DNA from 3 places in the Streptomyces sp. NPDC102360 genome. Region 1 is predicted to be linked to each of the others. Evidence: riboswitches for the same ligand, from Rfam matches in the RefSeq annotation. Region 1 holds a riboswitch; each other region holds the start of a gene.

The links. A riboswitch is a leader RNA that binds a small molecule or an ion and turns the genes downstream of it on or off. The one in region 1 is predicted to bind cyclic di-AMP.
Region 2: it holds a riboswitch for cyclic di-AMP, as region 1 does, so the genes downstream of both, ACIRHA_RS30005 (NlpC/P60 family protein) here and ACIRHA_RS13810 (M23 family metallopeptidase) in region 1, are expected to answer to the same signal.
Region 3: it holds a riboswitch for cyclic di-AMP, as region 1 does, so the genes downstream of both, ACIRHA_RS33310 (transglycosylase family protein) here and ACIRHA_RS13810 (M23 family metallopeptidase) in region 1, are expected to answer to the same signal.

What each region holds. Positions count from the first base shown of each region.
Region 1 covers NZ_JBIWLG010000002.1:985,680-990,658, reverse strand. Annotated here, with positions in the region: gene ACIRHA_RS13820 (M16 family metallopeptidase) at 1-960, shown strand, start outside; gene ACIRHA_RS13815 (M16 family metallopeptidase) at 978-2,345, shown strand; cyclic di-AMP (ydaO/yuaA leader) riboswitch at 2,586-2,748, shown strand; gene ACIRHA_RS13810 (M23 family metallopeptidase) at 2,761-3,561, shown strand; gene ACIRHA_RS13805 (GntR family transcriptional regulator) at 3,783-4,469, shown strand; gene ACIRHA_RS13800 (HPr family phosphocarrier protein) at 4,652-4,933, opposite strand.
Region 2 covers NZ_JBIWLG010000009.1:101,828-106,806, reverse strand. Annotated here, with positions in the region: gene ACIRHA_RS30015 (NlpC/P60 family protein) at 1-787, opposite strand, end outside; gene ACIRHA_RS30010 (hypothetical protein) at 1,082-1,435, shown strand; gene ACIRHA_RS30005 (NlpC/P60 family protein) at 1,476-2,660, opposite strand; cyclic di-AMP (ydaO/yuaA leader) riboswitch at 2,668-2,820, opposite strand; gene pcrA (DNA helicase PcrA) at 3,006-4,979, shown strand, end outside.
Region 3 covers NZ_JBIWLG010000011.1:66,016-70,994, reverse strand. Annotated here, with positions in the region: gene ACIRHA_RS33325 (nucleoside triphosphate pyrophosphohydrolase) at 1-153, shown strand, start outside; gene ACIRHA_RS33320 (cytochrome P450) at 182-1,465, shown strand; gene ACIRHA_RS33315 (transglycosylase family protein) at 1,620-2,684, shown strand; cyclic di-AMP (ydaO/yuaA leader) riboswitch at 2,864-3,021, shown strand; gene ACIRHA_RS33310 (transglycosylase family protein) at 3,026-3,742, shown strand; gene eno (phosphopyruvate hydratase) at 4,053-4,979, shown strand, end outside.

The DNA.
Region 1 (4,979 bases):
CAGCGGGACGTAGTGAAGAACGAGCGGCGCCAGCGCTACGACAACGTGCCCTACGGCACCGCGTTCGAGAAGCTGACCGCCCTCATGTACCCCGAGGGGCACCCCTACCACCACACGCCCATCGGCTCCATGGCCGACCTGGACGCGGCCACCCTTGAAGACGCGCGGAACTTCTTCCGCACCTACTACGCGCCCAACAACGCGGTGCTGTCGATCGTCGGCGACATCGACCCCGAGCGGACGCTGGCCTGGGTCGAGCGGTACTTCGGCTCCATCCCGGGCCACGACGGCAAGCCTGCCCCGCGCGACGGCGCGCTCCCGGAGGTCATCGGCGAGCAGCAGCGCGAGGTCGTCGAGGAGGAGGTCCCGGCACGCGCCCTGATGTCGGCGTACCGGCTCCCGCAGGACGGCACGCGCGCGTGCGACGCCGCCGACCTCGCCCTCACCGTTCTGGGTGGCGGCGAGTCCTCGCGGCTGTACAACCGGCTCGTACGCCGTGACCGCACCGCCGTGGCGGCCGGTTTCGGTCTGCTGCGCCTCGCCGGAGCGCCCTCCCTGGGCTGGCTGGACGTGAAGACCTCCGGAGACGTCGAGGTGCCGGTCATCGAGGCCGCCGTCGACGAGGAGCTCGCCCGGTTCGCCGAAGAGGGCCCGAGTCCCGAGGAAATGGAGCGCGCCCAGGCCCAGTTGGAGCGCGAGTGGCTGGACCGCCTGGGCACGGTCGCGGGGCGCGCGGACGAGCTGTGCCGCTACGCCGTCCTGTTCGGCGACCCGCAGCTCGCCCTGACCGCCGTGGGGCGCGTCCTGGACGTGACCGCCGAGGACGTCCAGGAGATCGCCAAGGCGCGGCTGCGCCCCGACAACCGCGCGTCCCTCGTGTACGAGCCGACCGCGCCCGCCGACACCGAGAACGCCGAGAACGCCGAGAACGCCGAGAACGCTGAGGAGGCGGGCCAGTGACCGAGCAGCTCGCGAACATGGACTTCCATCCCCGGCCGCAGGCGGGCGAGCCCAAGCCCTGGGCGTTCCCGGCCCCGGAGCGCGGCGCGCTCCCCAACGGACTGACGGTGCTGCGCTGCCACCGGCCCGGCCAGCAGGTCATCGCCGTGGAGGTGCACCTGGACGCGCCGCTGGACGCCGAACCGAAGGGCCTCGACGGCGTCGCGACGATCATGGCGCGGGCCTTCAACGAAGGCACCGACAAGCACTCCGCCGAGGAGTTCGCCGCCGAGCTGGAGCGCTGCGGCGCCACGATGGACGCGCACGCCGACCACCCCGGCGTCCGTGCCTCCCTCGAAGTGCCGGCCTCCCGCCTGTCCAAGGGGCTCGCCCTCCTGGCCGACGCCCTGCGGGCCCCCGCCTTCACCGACAGCGAGATCGAGCGCCTCGTCCGCAATCGCCTGGACGAGATCCCGCACGAGAGCGCCAACCCGGCCCGGCGCGCCGCCAAGGAGCTCTCCAGGCAGCTCTTCCCGGCCGACGCGCGCGTGTCGCGCCCGCGCCAGGGCACCGAGGAGACCGTCTCGGCCATCGACGCCGCGGCAGTGCGCGCCTTCTACGACCGGCACGTACGCCCCGCCACCGCGACGGCCGTCGTCGTGGGCGACCTGACGGGCATCGACCTGGACGCCCTCCTCGCCGACACGCTCGGCGCCTGGACGGGTGACACCGCCGAGCCGCGCCCCGTGCCGCCGGTCGTCGCCGACGACACCGGTCGCGTGATCATCGTGGACCGCCCGGGCGCCGTGCAGACGCAGTTGCTCATGGGCCGGGTCGGACCGGACAAGCACGACCGTGTGTGGGCCGCGCAGGTCCTCGGCACGTACTGCCTGGGCGGCACCCTCACGTCGCGCCTGGACCGCGTCCTGCGCGAGGAGAAGGGCTACACCTACGGTGTGCGGTCCTTCGCCCAGGTGCTGCGCTCCGCGCCCGACGGCAGCGGCGCCGCGATGCTCGCCATCAGCGGCTCGGTGGACACGCCGAACACCGGGCCCGCGCTCGACGACCTGTGGAAGGTCCTGCGCACGCTGGCGGCCGAGGGGCTCACGGATGCCGAACGGGACACCGCCGTACAGAACTTGGTGGGTGTCGCCCCGCTGAAGTTCGAGACCGCGGGGGCCGTCGCGAGCACCCTCGCCGACCAGGTCGAGCAGCACCTGCCGGACGACTTCCAGGCGCAGGTGTACCGGCAGTTGGCCGCTACGGGCACCGTGGAGGCCACGGCCGCCGTCGTGAGCGCGTTCCCCGCGGACCGTCTGGTCACGATCCTGGTGGGCGACGCCGCGCAGATCGAGGAGCCGGTGAAGGCGCTCGGTATTGGCGAAGTCACTGTGGTCGCCGGCTGAGCTCGTCTCCCGCGGCACCCCACGAAGCCCCGGCGCCGTCACTGGCCGCCGGGGCTTCGTGGCGTCGGTCACGATCATCCATAATCACCACACGTTCCCAAATGTCCGTATTGGCGTAGAGGTTGCCTGTCTGCCCTGTGGCGTGCGCTACAAAAGGCGGGTTCTGTTTGTTGATTCAAAGACGCCCCGCTTAGCGTTCGGTCCGGCTGTTCGCCAGACGTACGTCGCGCCCGCGACACCGGACAGTCATCGCCGAGTCCCCATGGTGCGAGCCAGGGGAGCCGGGGACCCACCGAAGTCCCTGGGGTGAATCGGGCGCTCTTCCCGTAGGGGAGGGAGTCTGTAGGAGACCTTCCTGCTCCGAACCCGTCAGCTAACCCGGTAGGCGAGAAGGAAGGAAAGGACCAGCCACTTCATGGGGTTCACCCGTGCCACCGGGAAGCACCGCCGTCCCAGCCGCCTGACGCGTACCACCGCTCAGTTCGCGGGCGTCGCCGCCATCACCACGACGGGCGTGGTGGGTGGCCTCGCCGCCCCCGCGCTCGCCGCCGACACCGCGACAGTCCCGCACGACGGCCTCACGCAGGCCGTCGCCATCGGCGACTCCCTGGCCGAGCAGATCGACGCGCAGGCCACCGCGCAGCAGAAGGCGGCCGCCAAGGCGAAGGCCGAGGCCGAGGCCAAGAAGAAGGCCGAGGAGGCCAAGCGCAAGGCCGAGGCGGAGGCCAAGAAGCGGGCCGCCGAGAAGGCCGAGAAGGAGCGCGAGGCCAAGGAGCGCGCCGCCCGCGAGGCCGAGCGCAAGCGCCTGAACAGCTTCGTGTCGCCGATATCCGGCTCGTACGTCTCCACCGCCTACCAGGCCGGCAGCGGACTGTGGTCCTCCGGCAGCCACACCGGCATCGACTTCCACGCCTCCAGCGGCACTTCGGTGCACGCGGTCGGCATGGGTACCGTCGTCGAGGCCGGCTGGGGTGGCGCGTACGGCAACAACGTCGTGATCAAGATGAAGGACGGTACGTACACCCAGTACGGTCACATGTCCTCGATCGGCGTCTCCGTCGGCCAGGACGTCACCCCCGGTCAGCAGATCGGCCTCTCCGGAGCCACCGGCAACGTCACGGGCCCGCACCTCCACTTCGAGGCCCGTACCGGCCCCGACTACGGCTCGGACATCGACCCCGTCGCGTACCTGCGACAGCACGGTGTGAACGTCTGACCCGCCAGGCACACTCCACGAAAGCCCCGGCTCATCGAGCCGGGGCTTTCGTGTGCGCGGGTCCGCGGTGTCCAAAAAATATCCCCGGATTCAGTTCTCTCGTCGGAAATTCAAGTCCGGTGGAATAGAGTCACGGGGTAAACGTTCCGGCCGCGTGTCATTCGCGCCCGACCGGGCGTCAATAGACCGCGTGTCGCGGGCATTGAGGCGGAGGTCGAGTCATGCGCATTCCCGCACAGTCGGTATGCACAGCGATCCGCGACGACATCGTCGCCGGCGTGTACGAGCGCGGTGGCAGGCTCACCGAGGAACTGCTCGCGCGTCGCTACGGGGTCTCGCGTGTGCCCGTCCGTGAGGCGCTGCGCACCCTGGAGGCGGAGGGGTTCGTCGTCACGCGCAGGCACGCGGGCGCGTGCGTGGCCGAACCCACCGAGCGGGAGGCGGCCGATCTCCTGGAGATCCGCACGCTGCTCGAACCCATGGCGGCCGCCCGCGCCGCGCAGCGCCGCACGGAGGCGCACCTCAAGGTGCTGCGCGGCCTGGTCAGGCTGGGGCAGGAGCGCTCCAGGCGAGGTCAGAGCGAGGATCTGCGCTCTCTCGGCAGTTGGTTCCACGAGACGCTTACTCAGGCTTCCGGCAGCCCCGGCCTGATCACCCTGCTCACCCAGCTTCGCCACAAGATTGCCTGGATGTACGCCGTGGAGAGCCCGGCCCGGCCGGCCGAGTCCTGGGCCGAGCACGGCGCCATCGTCGACGCCGTGGCGCGGGGTGACGCGGAGCGTTCCCGCGCCCTGACCGTCCTGCATGCGGAGCGGGCGGCGGCCGCCCACAGGCTGCGCGTGCCCCGCGCGGGCGAGCGCGTGAGGACTTCGCAACATGCAGTCAACACGGTGGGTCGCCAGCTTTAACAAAAGCGCCGTATACAAAGAAGTGCACTATTCGGCGAATGAATCGAATGAGGTGCGGATCAATTCCAGCTGCCTGGTTCCTCCTATTCTCTGTTGCCCAATTCGTGTCGCAATGGTGAACGAAAAAGCCGCGCGTCCCTCTTCGGGGCGCGCGGCTCAGCCGTACTGCTTTTGCCTTTGTGTCAGACGGTCTCGGGAAGCTCCTCGAGCCCCTCGGCGACCAGCTTCGCCAGACGGTCGAGCGCGGCGTCCGCGCCCTCGGCGTCGGAGGCCAGCACGATCTCCTCGCCGCCCTGCGCGCCCAGGCCGAGCACGGCCAGCATGGAGGCGGCGTTGACGGGGTTGCCGTCGGCCTTGGCGATCGTCACGGGAACGCCGGCCGCCGTGGCAGCGCGGACGAAGATGGAAGCGGGGCGGGCGTGGAGGCCCTCGGCCCAGCCGACGTTGACGCGGCGCTCAGCCATGTGATGCTGCCCTTCAGGTGTCTCACGGTTGTCTAGACCAGTGTTC
Region 2 (4,979 bases), on a different contig from region 1:
CCGAGCAGTCGAAGGCGGAGGGGCCGGTGGCGCCCCATACGTAGGGGCTGCCCAGGGCGCCGTACGCGAAGGAGACCGCGGCCTTGGCACGGGAGTTGGTGGCCTGGGAGAGGTCGGCGCGTTCCGCCGAGCGCGAGGCGTGTCCGCTCTGCGTGGCGGTGGGCGTGCGCTTCTCAGGGGTGAGGCGGTCGAGGAGGCGGCGTGCCTCCGCGAGTTTTCGCTTCACCTTCTTCTTGTTGTCCTCCAACTCGGCCTTCTTGGCGCGGAGTTCGGAGAGTGTGCCGTCGGCGTCGCCGCGCAGCTGGTCGATCTCGCGGAGTTCGCCCTGTACGCGGGTGACCGAGGCGGCCTGCCGGGCGCCGATGCGCTCCGTGAGGGACGCCTTGTCGAGGTAGGCGTCGGGGGAGGAGGAGAGGAGCAGCTGGACCGACGGGTCCACGCCTCCGGTGCGGTACTCGGAGGCCGCCACCGAACCCAGCTTCTCGCGCTCGGAGTTGAGGGATTCGGTGCGCCGGGACGCCTCGTCCTGGAGCGCGTCCACCTTCTTCCGCGCCCCGTCCGCCTTCTCCTTCGCCCCGTTGTACTTCTGGGTGGCGACCTCCGCCTCCTGGTACAGCTTGTCGACCTTGGCCCGCACCTGGGTGGGGCTGAGCTCGGGCTCCGCGTGCGCCGCCCCGCCGTCGAGGGCGGTGACGGTGGCCGCGGAGGCGAGGGCGAGGGTGGCCGCGGTGCGGCCCGTGCCACCGCTGAGCGAACGCGGTCGGGGCTTGCGGTGCGCTGCCGGCACAAGGTCCTCCTCTGGGCGGCCGTCCGAAACGCACGGCCCCCGGTCGCGCGTCCGGCGGCGGCCCGCACAGGGGGAGCGGGTCGCCGCCGGACCTTTCTCGGCGGGGGTGTCCGACTGCCGCCCCTGGTTCGGGCGGCGGTGGGGAGCCGGTCACCTGAGCAAGGACGCTAAACCTCGGCGTAACGGGTTGGTGGCCGATTGTTCGCAACTGGCCCATTTGTTACGGGCGGTGGCAGAGAGTGACAGCCGGGCCTCCGAAGTGGCCCGAAACGGGCCCAAGTAGGCTCCGGCCCCATGGACGTACTCATCAACCTCTTCGTCGGTCTGCACATCATCGGCATCGCCTCGCTGCTCGGCGGCTTCCTCACGCAGATGTCGGCGATGAAGGAGGGCGCGGCCCGCTTCAACAAGGCGATGCTGCACGGCGCGCTGACGATGCTGGTGACCGGCGTCGCCCTGGTCGGCCTCAACCAGGCCGACGGCTCCACCGTGAACAACATCAAGATCGGCGTGAAGCTCGCGGTCCTGATCGTGATCCTCGGCATCGTCTATGTGAAGCGGGACGAGGAGAAGGCGGAGAAGGGCCTGTTCGCGACGGTCGGCGCGCTCACCGTCGCGAACATCTTCATCGCGGTGCTCTGGACCTGATCACAGGCGTCACAGGCGTCACAGGCGTCACCGACGGGGCTCAGGCAGGCCGCACCACGCTGTGGATCGACGACGTGCCGTCGTAGTAGATCGACTCCTCGCGCACCACCGCGCCCGGCTTCGGCGCGTGCACCATCATGCCGTCGCCCATGTAGAGGCCCACGTGGCTGATGTCGTCGTAGAAGAACACCAGGTCACCGGGTTGGATATCGGAGAGCGGCACCGTCTTGCCGATCTCGACCTGGTCCCAGGTCGTCCGCGGCAGCGAGATCCCCGCGGACTTCCACGCCGCCTGCGTCAGACCCGAGCAGTCGTACGAGTCCGGTCCCGTGGCACCCCACACGTACGGCTTGCCCTCCTGCGCCTTGGCGAACGCGAGCGCCTGCGCGGCCTTGGTGGCGTACGAGGCGTCCGATGAGCCCGCCGAGCCGGTGGAGGAGCCCGAGGAACCGGAGGACTGCCCCTGCTCCTTCGCCTCCTCGGCCGCCTTCCGCTTCGCCGCCTCCGCGGCCTTCTGCTCGGCGGCCAGCTCGGCGGCCTTCTTGCGGGCCGCCTCCTCCTTGGCCTTCTCGATCGCGGCGAGCCGCGCCTTCTCCTCGGCGGTCAGCTTGGACAGCAGCTGACGCGCGTCGGAGAGCTTCGTCTGGACGGTCTCCTTCGAGGACCTCAGCTCGGCCTGCGAGTCGGTGAGGTCCTCGAGGCTCGACTGGGCCTCGGTGCGCTTCTTCGCGGTCTCGCGTGTCTGCTTCTGATAGTCGTCGATCGACTTCTTCTGCTCGTCGGTCAGCCGGCTCATCAGCTGGCGCTGCGAGAAGTAGTCCTCCGGGTCGTCCGCGAGGAACATGGTCGCGGTGTCGCTCACACTGCCCGAGCGGTACTGCTCGGCGGCGTACCTGCCGAGCTTCTGGCGGGCCGTGTTCATGTCCTCGGTGCGCTGCGCGACATCGTCGAGGAGCTTGTCGACCTGGTGCTTCTTGGAGTCGGTCCGTTCCTTGGCGCCGTTGTACTTCTGGGTGGCGACCTCGGCCTGCCGGTACAGGGTGTCGACCTTCTGCTGGACCTCTTCGAGACGCGGCTTCGACGACGGCTGCGCGGGCGCGGCCTGCGCCGTCTGCGAGAGCAGGGCCACGGACGTGAGGGCGGCGGTCGTGATGCCGACCGCCGGGGTCGTGCGAAGGCCGCCGGTCATCCGGGAACGGCTGCGGGGCTTGCGGTGCGACGCCAAGGCAGGCGACTCCTTCCGTCGTCCGCCTACCGGGTTAGCTGTCGGGTTCGGGCGTGGTACGTGGAAGGCTGCCCTACGGTCGGCTGACCGATTCACCCCAAGGTCGGTTGGGTCCCCGGTTCCCTGCCTCGCGGCGTACGGAACTCAGCGGGGGCTGCCCGTTCGCCGCGACTTCCGCGGGCGGGGGGACGGGCTGCCCGGCTGCACCGTAGCCAACTCGTGTGGCTGCTGTGAAGGTTGATGTTCGATATGCCCGATACATTTTCGTGATCTCTTCCTCTGGGCCCCCTTGGATTTCCAAGGGGGCCGCGGGTTGTCAGTGGGGCGGCCTAGACTCGTAGAGCGATGAGCAGCCTCTTTGACGACAGCTTCCTGACCGGCCTCCAGAACAGTGCGGAGGAGCCCCCGCCGCCGCCCCCGGACCCCGAGTACGACGACGGGGCCCCGGAGCCGATGCCGGACGGGCTGTTCGGTGTGCCCCCGGAGCGGGACGCGCACTATCGGGACGGCGCCCCGCGCCCGGTCCTCGACTCGGCCACCCTCCTCGAGGGGCTGAACGAGAACCAGCAGGCGGCCGTCGTGCACGGCGGCGCCCCGCTGCTCATCGTCGCGGGCGCCGGATCCGGCAAGACCCGCGTCCTCACGCACCGCATCGCGTACCTGCTCGCCGAGCGCGGAGTGCACCCCGGCCAGATCCTCGCGATCACGTTCACGAACAAGGCCGCGGGCGAGATGAAGGAGCGCGTCGAGGACTTGGTGGGCCCGCGCGCGAACGCCATGTGGGTCTCCACCTTCCACAGCGCCTGCGTCCGCATCCTGCGCCGGGAGAGCAAGAAGCTGGGCTTCACGTCCTCCTTCTCGATCTACGACGCCGCCGACAGCAAGCGGCTCATGGCGCTCGTCTGCCGCGACCTGGACCTTGACCCGAAGAAGTTCCCGCCGAAGTCCTTCAGCGCGAAGATCAGCAATCTCAAGAACGAGCTGATCGACGAGGAGGACTTCGCGGGCACGGCTGCCGACGGCTTCGAGAAGACCCTCGCCCAGGCCTACGCGATGTACCAGGCACGCCTGCGTGAGGCGAACGCGCTGGACTTCGACGACCTGATCATGACGACGGTGAACCTGCTGCGCGCGTTCCCGGACGTCGCCGAGCACTACCGCCGCCGCTTCCGCCACGTCCTCGTCGACGAGTACCAGGACACGAACCACGCGCAGTACGCGCTGGTCAGGGAACTGGTCGGCCCCACCGAGGGCGAGGACGCGGACCCGGCCGAGCTGTGCGTCGTGGGTGACGCGGACCAGTCGATCTACGCGTTCCGTGGCGCCACGATCCGTAACATCCTGCAGTTCGAAGAGGACTACACGAACGCGAAGACGATCATGCTGGAGCAGAACTACCGCTCCACGCAGACGATCCTCAGCGCGGCGAACGCGGTGATCGAGCGCAACGAGTCGCGCCGCCCCAAGAACCTCTGGACCAACGAGGGACCCGGCGCCCAGATCACCGGCTACGTCGCGGACACCGAGCACGACGAGGCGCAGTTCATCGCCGACGAGATCGACCGGCTCACGGACGCGGGCGACGCGCTGGCGGGCGACGTCGCGGTCTTCTACCGGACGAACGCGCAGTCCCGTGTCTTCGAAGAGATCTTCATCAGGACCGGCCTGCCGTACAAGGTCGTCGGCGGCGTCCGCTTCTACGAGCGCAAGGAGGTCAGGGACGTCCTGGCCTACCTGCGCGTGCTCTCCAACCCCGAGGACTCGGTGCCGCTGCGCCGCATCCTCAACGTGCCGAAGCGCGGTATCGGCGACCGCGCCGAAGCGATGATCGACGCGCTCTCCCAGCGCGAGAAGATCTCCTTCCCGCAGGCGCTGCGCCGCGTCGACGAGGCGTACGGGATGGCGGCCCGCTCGGCGAACGCCGTGAAGCGGTTCAACACGCTGATGGAGGACCTCCGCACGATCGTGGAGTCGGGCGCGGGTCCTGCCACGGTCCTCGAGGCCATCCTGGAGCGCACCGGCTACCTCGCCGAACTGCAGGCCTCCACCGACCCGCAGGACGAGACCCGGATCGAGAACCTCCAGGAACTCGCCGCCGTGGCCCTGGAGTTCGAGCAGGAGTCCGCCGCGGGCGAGGACACGGCGGAGGGCGGGACCGAGGCGGGCGGCGGCACGGCCGAGGGTGAGGCCGGGACGAGCGGCGGGGGACTCTCCGCCTTCCTGGAGCGCGTCGCCCTCGTCGCCGACTCCGACCAGATCCCCGACGAGGAGGACGACGGGAGCGGCGTCATCACGCTGATGACGCTGCACACGGCCAAG
Region 3 (4,979 bases), on a different contig from region 1:
CCGGCCCCCACGGGAGACGGCATCGGCTACGAACTCCTCACCCTCGCCCTGCGCGCCGAGGCCGAGGGCGTGGACCCGGAGGCGTCACTCAGAGCCGCCGCCCGCACCTACCGGGACGCGGTGCGGACCACCGAGGGACTCGCCGCCCCATAGATGACTGGAGGGCGGTTACGGTCAGGTGGTGACCGAGAGCCCCACCCCCTCCAGCGCCCCCGAACTCTTCAGCTGGGAGTTCGCAAGCAACCCGTACCCCGCCTACGCCTGGCTGCGCGAGCACGCCCCCGTGCACCGCACCACGCTGCCGAGCGGCGTCGAGGCCTGGCTGGTCACCCGGTACGCGGACGCCCGCCAGGCGCTCGCCGACCAACGGCTCAGCAAGAACGCGGACCACCATGACGAGCCGAGCCACGCCAAGGGCAAGACGGGCATCCCCGGCGAACGCAAGGCCGAGCTGACCACCCACCTCCTCAACATCGACCCGCCGGACCACACCCGCCTGCGCCGCCTCGTATCGAAGGCGTTCACCCCGCGCCGCGTCGCCGAATTCGCGCCGCGCGTCCAGCAGTTGACGGACGACCTCATCGACGCCTTCGCGGCCAAGGGCGAAGCCGACCTGATCCACGACTTCGCCTTCCCCCTCCCCATCTACGCCATCTGCGACCTCCTCGGCGTCCCCCGCGAGGACCAGGACGACTTCCGCGAGTGGGCGGGCATGATGATCCGCCACGGCGGGGGACCGCGCGGCGGCGTGGGCCGCTCCGTGAAGAAGATCCGCGCCTACCTGGCCGAACTCATCCACCGAAAGCGCAACGAGCCGGGCGACGACCTCATTTCCGGCCTGATCCGCGCCTCGGACCACGGCGAGCACCTCACGGAGAACGAGGCCGCGTCACTCGCCTTCATCATCCTGTTTGCCGGGTTTGAGACGACCATCAATCTCATCGGCAACGGCGCGTACGCCCTGCTCACTCACCCCGGCCAACGCGAGCGTCTGCAGCAGTCCATCGCGGCGGGGGAGACGGGCCTGCTGGAGACGGGGATCGAGGAACTGCTGCGCTTCGACGGGCCGGTGGAGATGGCCACCTGGCGGTTCGCCAGGGAGCCGCTGACCATCGGCGGCGTGGAGATCGGCGTCGGCGACCCGGTTCTCGTCGTGCTCGCCGCCGCCGACCGCGACCCGGCGCGCTTCACCGAGCCCGACACCCTCGACCTCTCCCGCCGCGACAACCAGCACCTCGGATACGGACACGGCATCCACTACTGCCTCGGCGCCCCGCTCGCGCGCCTGGAGGGGCAGACCGCTCTCGGCACGCTCCTGACGCGCCTGCCGGACCTGCGACTTGCGGTGGAACCTACCGATTTGCGGTGGCGTGGCGGGCTCATCATGCGTGGACTGCGCACGCTCCCGGTGGAGTTCACGCCGCGTCAGAATCCGGCCGGAGCTGACGGGCCGTCAACAATGTGACTTTCACGTGATCTACGCCTGATCGACTTGTGACAGGCGTTCGAGTGCAGCTACGTTCACGGATCATCGCGACACGCGCACAACTGGTTCCACTTTCACCATCCGTCGCACGCAGTACGCACGTAGCAGCATCAGTCTCGCGAAAGGCAACCGCATGCTCTCCGGGAACGGTCGACACCGTCGCCCCCGTCAGGCCCCTGCTCTCGTCGTCGCCGTCGGAGTCACCGGCAGCGCCATCGCGATCCCGCTGTTCGCCGCGAGCGGCGCGAGCGCCGCGACCACGCAGGCGTGGGACAAGCTCGCCGAGTGCGAGAGCGGCGGGCAGTGGAGCCTGGACGCCGGTAACGGCTACTACGGCGGCCTCCAGTTCACGCAGGAGAGATGGGAGCAGTACGGGGGGCTCGACTACGCCCCGCGTGCCGACCAGGCCAGCCGCTCGCAGCAGATAGCCGTCGCCGAGAAGGTTCTCGACGACAAGGGCGTGAGTGCCTGGCCGATGTGCTCGCTCACCGCGGACCTCACCAAGGACGACGATTCGGCGGACGTCGATCCGGGCGTGTCCGCGTCGCCGCAGCCGTCGGAGTCGTCATCCGACTCGTCGTCCGACTCGTCATCCGAGTCCGCGTCCGAGCCCTCCGGCACCGATGCCGACAACAAGTCGGACGAGGGCGCCGATGGTGAAGCCGACAAGGACGCCGACAAGACGGGCTCCGCGGACGCGACAGACAGCGCGACCGATTCGGCCGATTCAGCCGATTCGGGAGACAAGGGTCACGACGAAGCCGACGACTCCCATGTGTCGGGCGATACCTCCGGTAACACCGGTGACAAGGCCGAGGAGTCCTCGACCCCCTCAAGTGACAAGTCCCACGCGCCTTCTGACGACGCCGCCCCCGAGACGGCCCCGCCGTCCGCCTCCCCCTCCGGCGAGGCGTCGGACGACACCACGTCCGGCCGCCACCGCGGCGACCGCGCCGGCGACGACGGCTCCGACTCCCGTACGGGAGAGGGGCGTCACGCCTCGCGCGACGACAAGCGCGACGGTGACACGTACGAGGTCCACGCCGGCGACAACCTCTGGGACATCGCGGAGGCTCAGAACGTGCACGGCGGGTGGGACGCGCTCTATGAGCGGAACAAGGAGACGGTAGGTACCGACCCAGACCTCATCCTTCCTGGTCAGAGCCTGGATCTTGGGGACGTAACGGACAAAAACTAAAGGGAGTTCGGGCTGGTTGAGGGGTTTTGTCCGATGTCGATCGAGTGAGACATGGGTCTCAAAGCCCCTGATCGACTTTGAAATCGGACGGATCGACCGCTTACGTTCGTGACCGCTCGCTTCAGCGGGCCCCGATGGACGTCACGCCGAATCCTGCCAACGTCCGTACGGGAACAGTCGACGCGTAAGCGCCGTAGGCAGGAGCGGGGGACCCAGGTAAGCCGCCCATCCGGAAAACCGGACGGGCTTGGGGTTAAGCAGCGCACAAGGATGCGCGGCCGGACACTCACTGGTCCGAACCCGACAGCTCACCTCGCAGGCGTCGGTGAGGGGATATCTCCATGCTGTTTTCGTCCAAGAGCAAGCACCGCCGCCCGTCCAAGGCCATTCGCGTCGCCACGCTCGGCGGAGTCGCCGCTGCCGCCGTCGCCGTGCCGCTGATGGGTGCCACCTCGGCCTCCGCCGCCACCACGTCCGAGTGGGACCAGGTCGCGCAGTGCGAGTCCGGTGGCAACTGGTCCACCAACACCGGCAACGGTTTCTACGGTGGCCTGCAGTTCTCGTCCTCCACCTGGTCCGCCTACGGCGGCGACCAGTACGCCTCCACCGCCGACCAGGCGTCCAAGGCGCAGCAGATAGCCGTCGGCGAGAAGGTTCTCGCCTCCCAGGGCAACGGTGCCTGGCCGAACTGCGGCTCGGGCCTCTCCTCCACCCCGAACGAGGGTGGCGGCGACGACTCGTCCGCGCAGCAGCAGGCTCCGAAGCAGGAGACCCAGCAGCGCGCCGACCGTTCCGAGCAGCGCCAGCAGCCGCAGCAGCAGGAGGCCCCGAAGCAGGAGGCCCCCAAGCAGCAGGCTCCGAAGCAGGACACCGTCACCACCCCGACCGGCAACAAGGTCGAGAAGGGTGACGGCGAGTACAAGGTCGAGTCCGGTGACACCCTCAGCAAGATCGCCGAGGCGCACCACACGACCTGGCAGCAGCTGTTCGAGAAGAACAAGGACATCGTCAAGGACGCCAACCTGATCTACCCGGGTCAGCAGCTGCACCTCAGCTAAGACGTCCGGCCCCGCGCAGGGGCCACCCGGTCCGCACAGGACCACCACCAGGTACGGGCTCGGCATCGGCGGACGCCGAGCCCCGCCGCACCCCGTCCCCACGGGCCGCTCACTTCGGCGACCTCCCTCCCGGCACAGCCGGGAGGGAGGTCGCTGTTTTTGTTCCGTTAAGGAACATTTCGCTGTCGGCGTTGTCCAAGAGACGGGCGTTCGGATGGCCGATGCCCCCGGGCCGGTTACGCTCAGGGGGGCGGGACCCGTTGTCCGACGGTGCCCGCGAAGCTTCGTCACATCCAAGAAGGAGATGCTCGTGCCGTCCATCGACGTCGTCGTAGCCCGGGAAATCCTGGACTCCCGAGGCAACCCCACGGTCGAGGTCGAGGTCGGCCTCGACGACGGCAGCACGGGTCGTGCTGCCGTTCCGTCCGGTGCCTCCACCGGTGCCTTCGAGGCCATCGAACTCCGCGACGGTGACCCCAACCGTTACCAGGGCAAGGGCGTCGAGAAGGCCGTCCTCGCCGTCATCGAGCAGATCGGCCCGGAGCTCGTCGGTTACGACGCCACCGAGCAGCGCCTGATCGACCAGGCGATGTTCGACCTGGACGCCACCGACAACAAGGGCTCGCTCGGCGCCAACGCCATCCTCGGCGTCTCCCTCGCCGTCGCGCACGCCGCCTCCGAGGCCTCCGACCTGCCGCTGTTCCGCTACCTCGGTGGCCCGAACGCGCACCTGCTGCCGGTCCCGATGATGAACATCCTGAACGGTGGGTCCCACGCGGACTCCAACGTCGACATCCAGGAGTTCATGATCGCCCCGATCGGCGCGGAGTCCTTCTCCGAGGCCCTGCGCTGGGGCGCCGAGGTCTACCACACGCTGAAGAAGGTCCTGAAGAGCAAGGGCCTGGCCACCGGCCTGGGCGACGAGGGCGGCTTCGCCCCGAACCTGGGCTCGAACCGTGAGGCCCTCGACCTGATCCTCGAGGCCATCAAGGAGGCCGGCTACGTTCCCGGCCAGCAGATCGCCCTCGCGCTCGACGTCGCCGCCTCCGAGTTCTACAAGGACGGCAAGTACCAGTTCGAGGGCAAGGAGCGCTCCGCCGCCGAGATGACGGAGTACTACGAGGAGCTCGTCTCCGCGTACCCGCTCGTCTCCATCGAGGACCCGCTGTACGAGGACGACTGGGCCGGCTGGAACGTCATCACCGAGAAGCTGGGCGACAAGGTCCAGCTCGTCGGC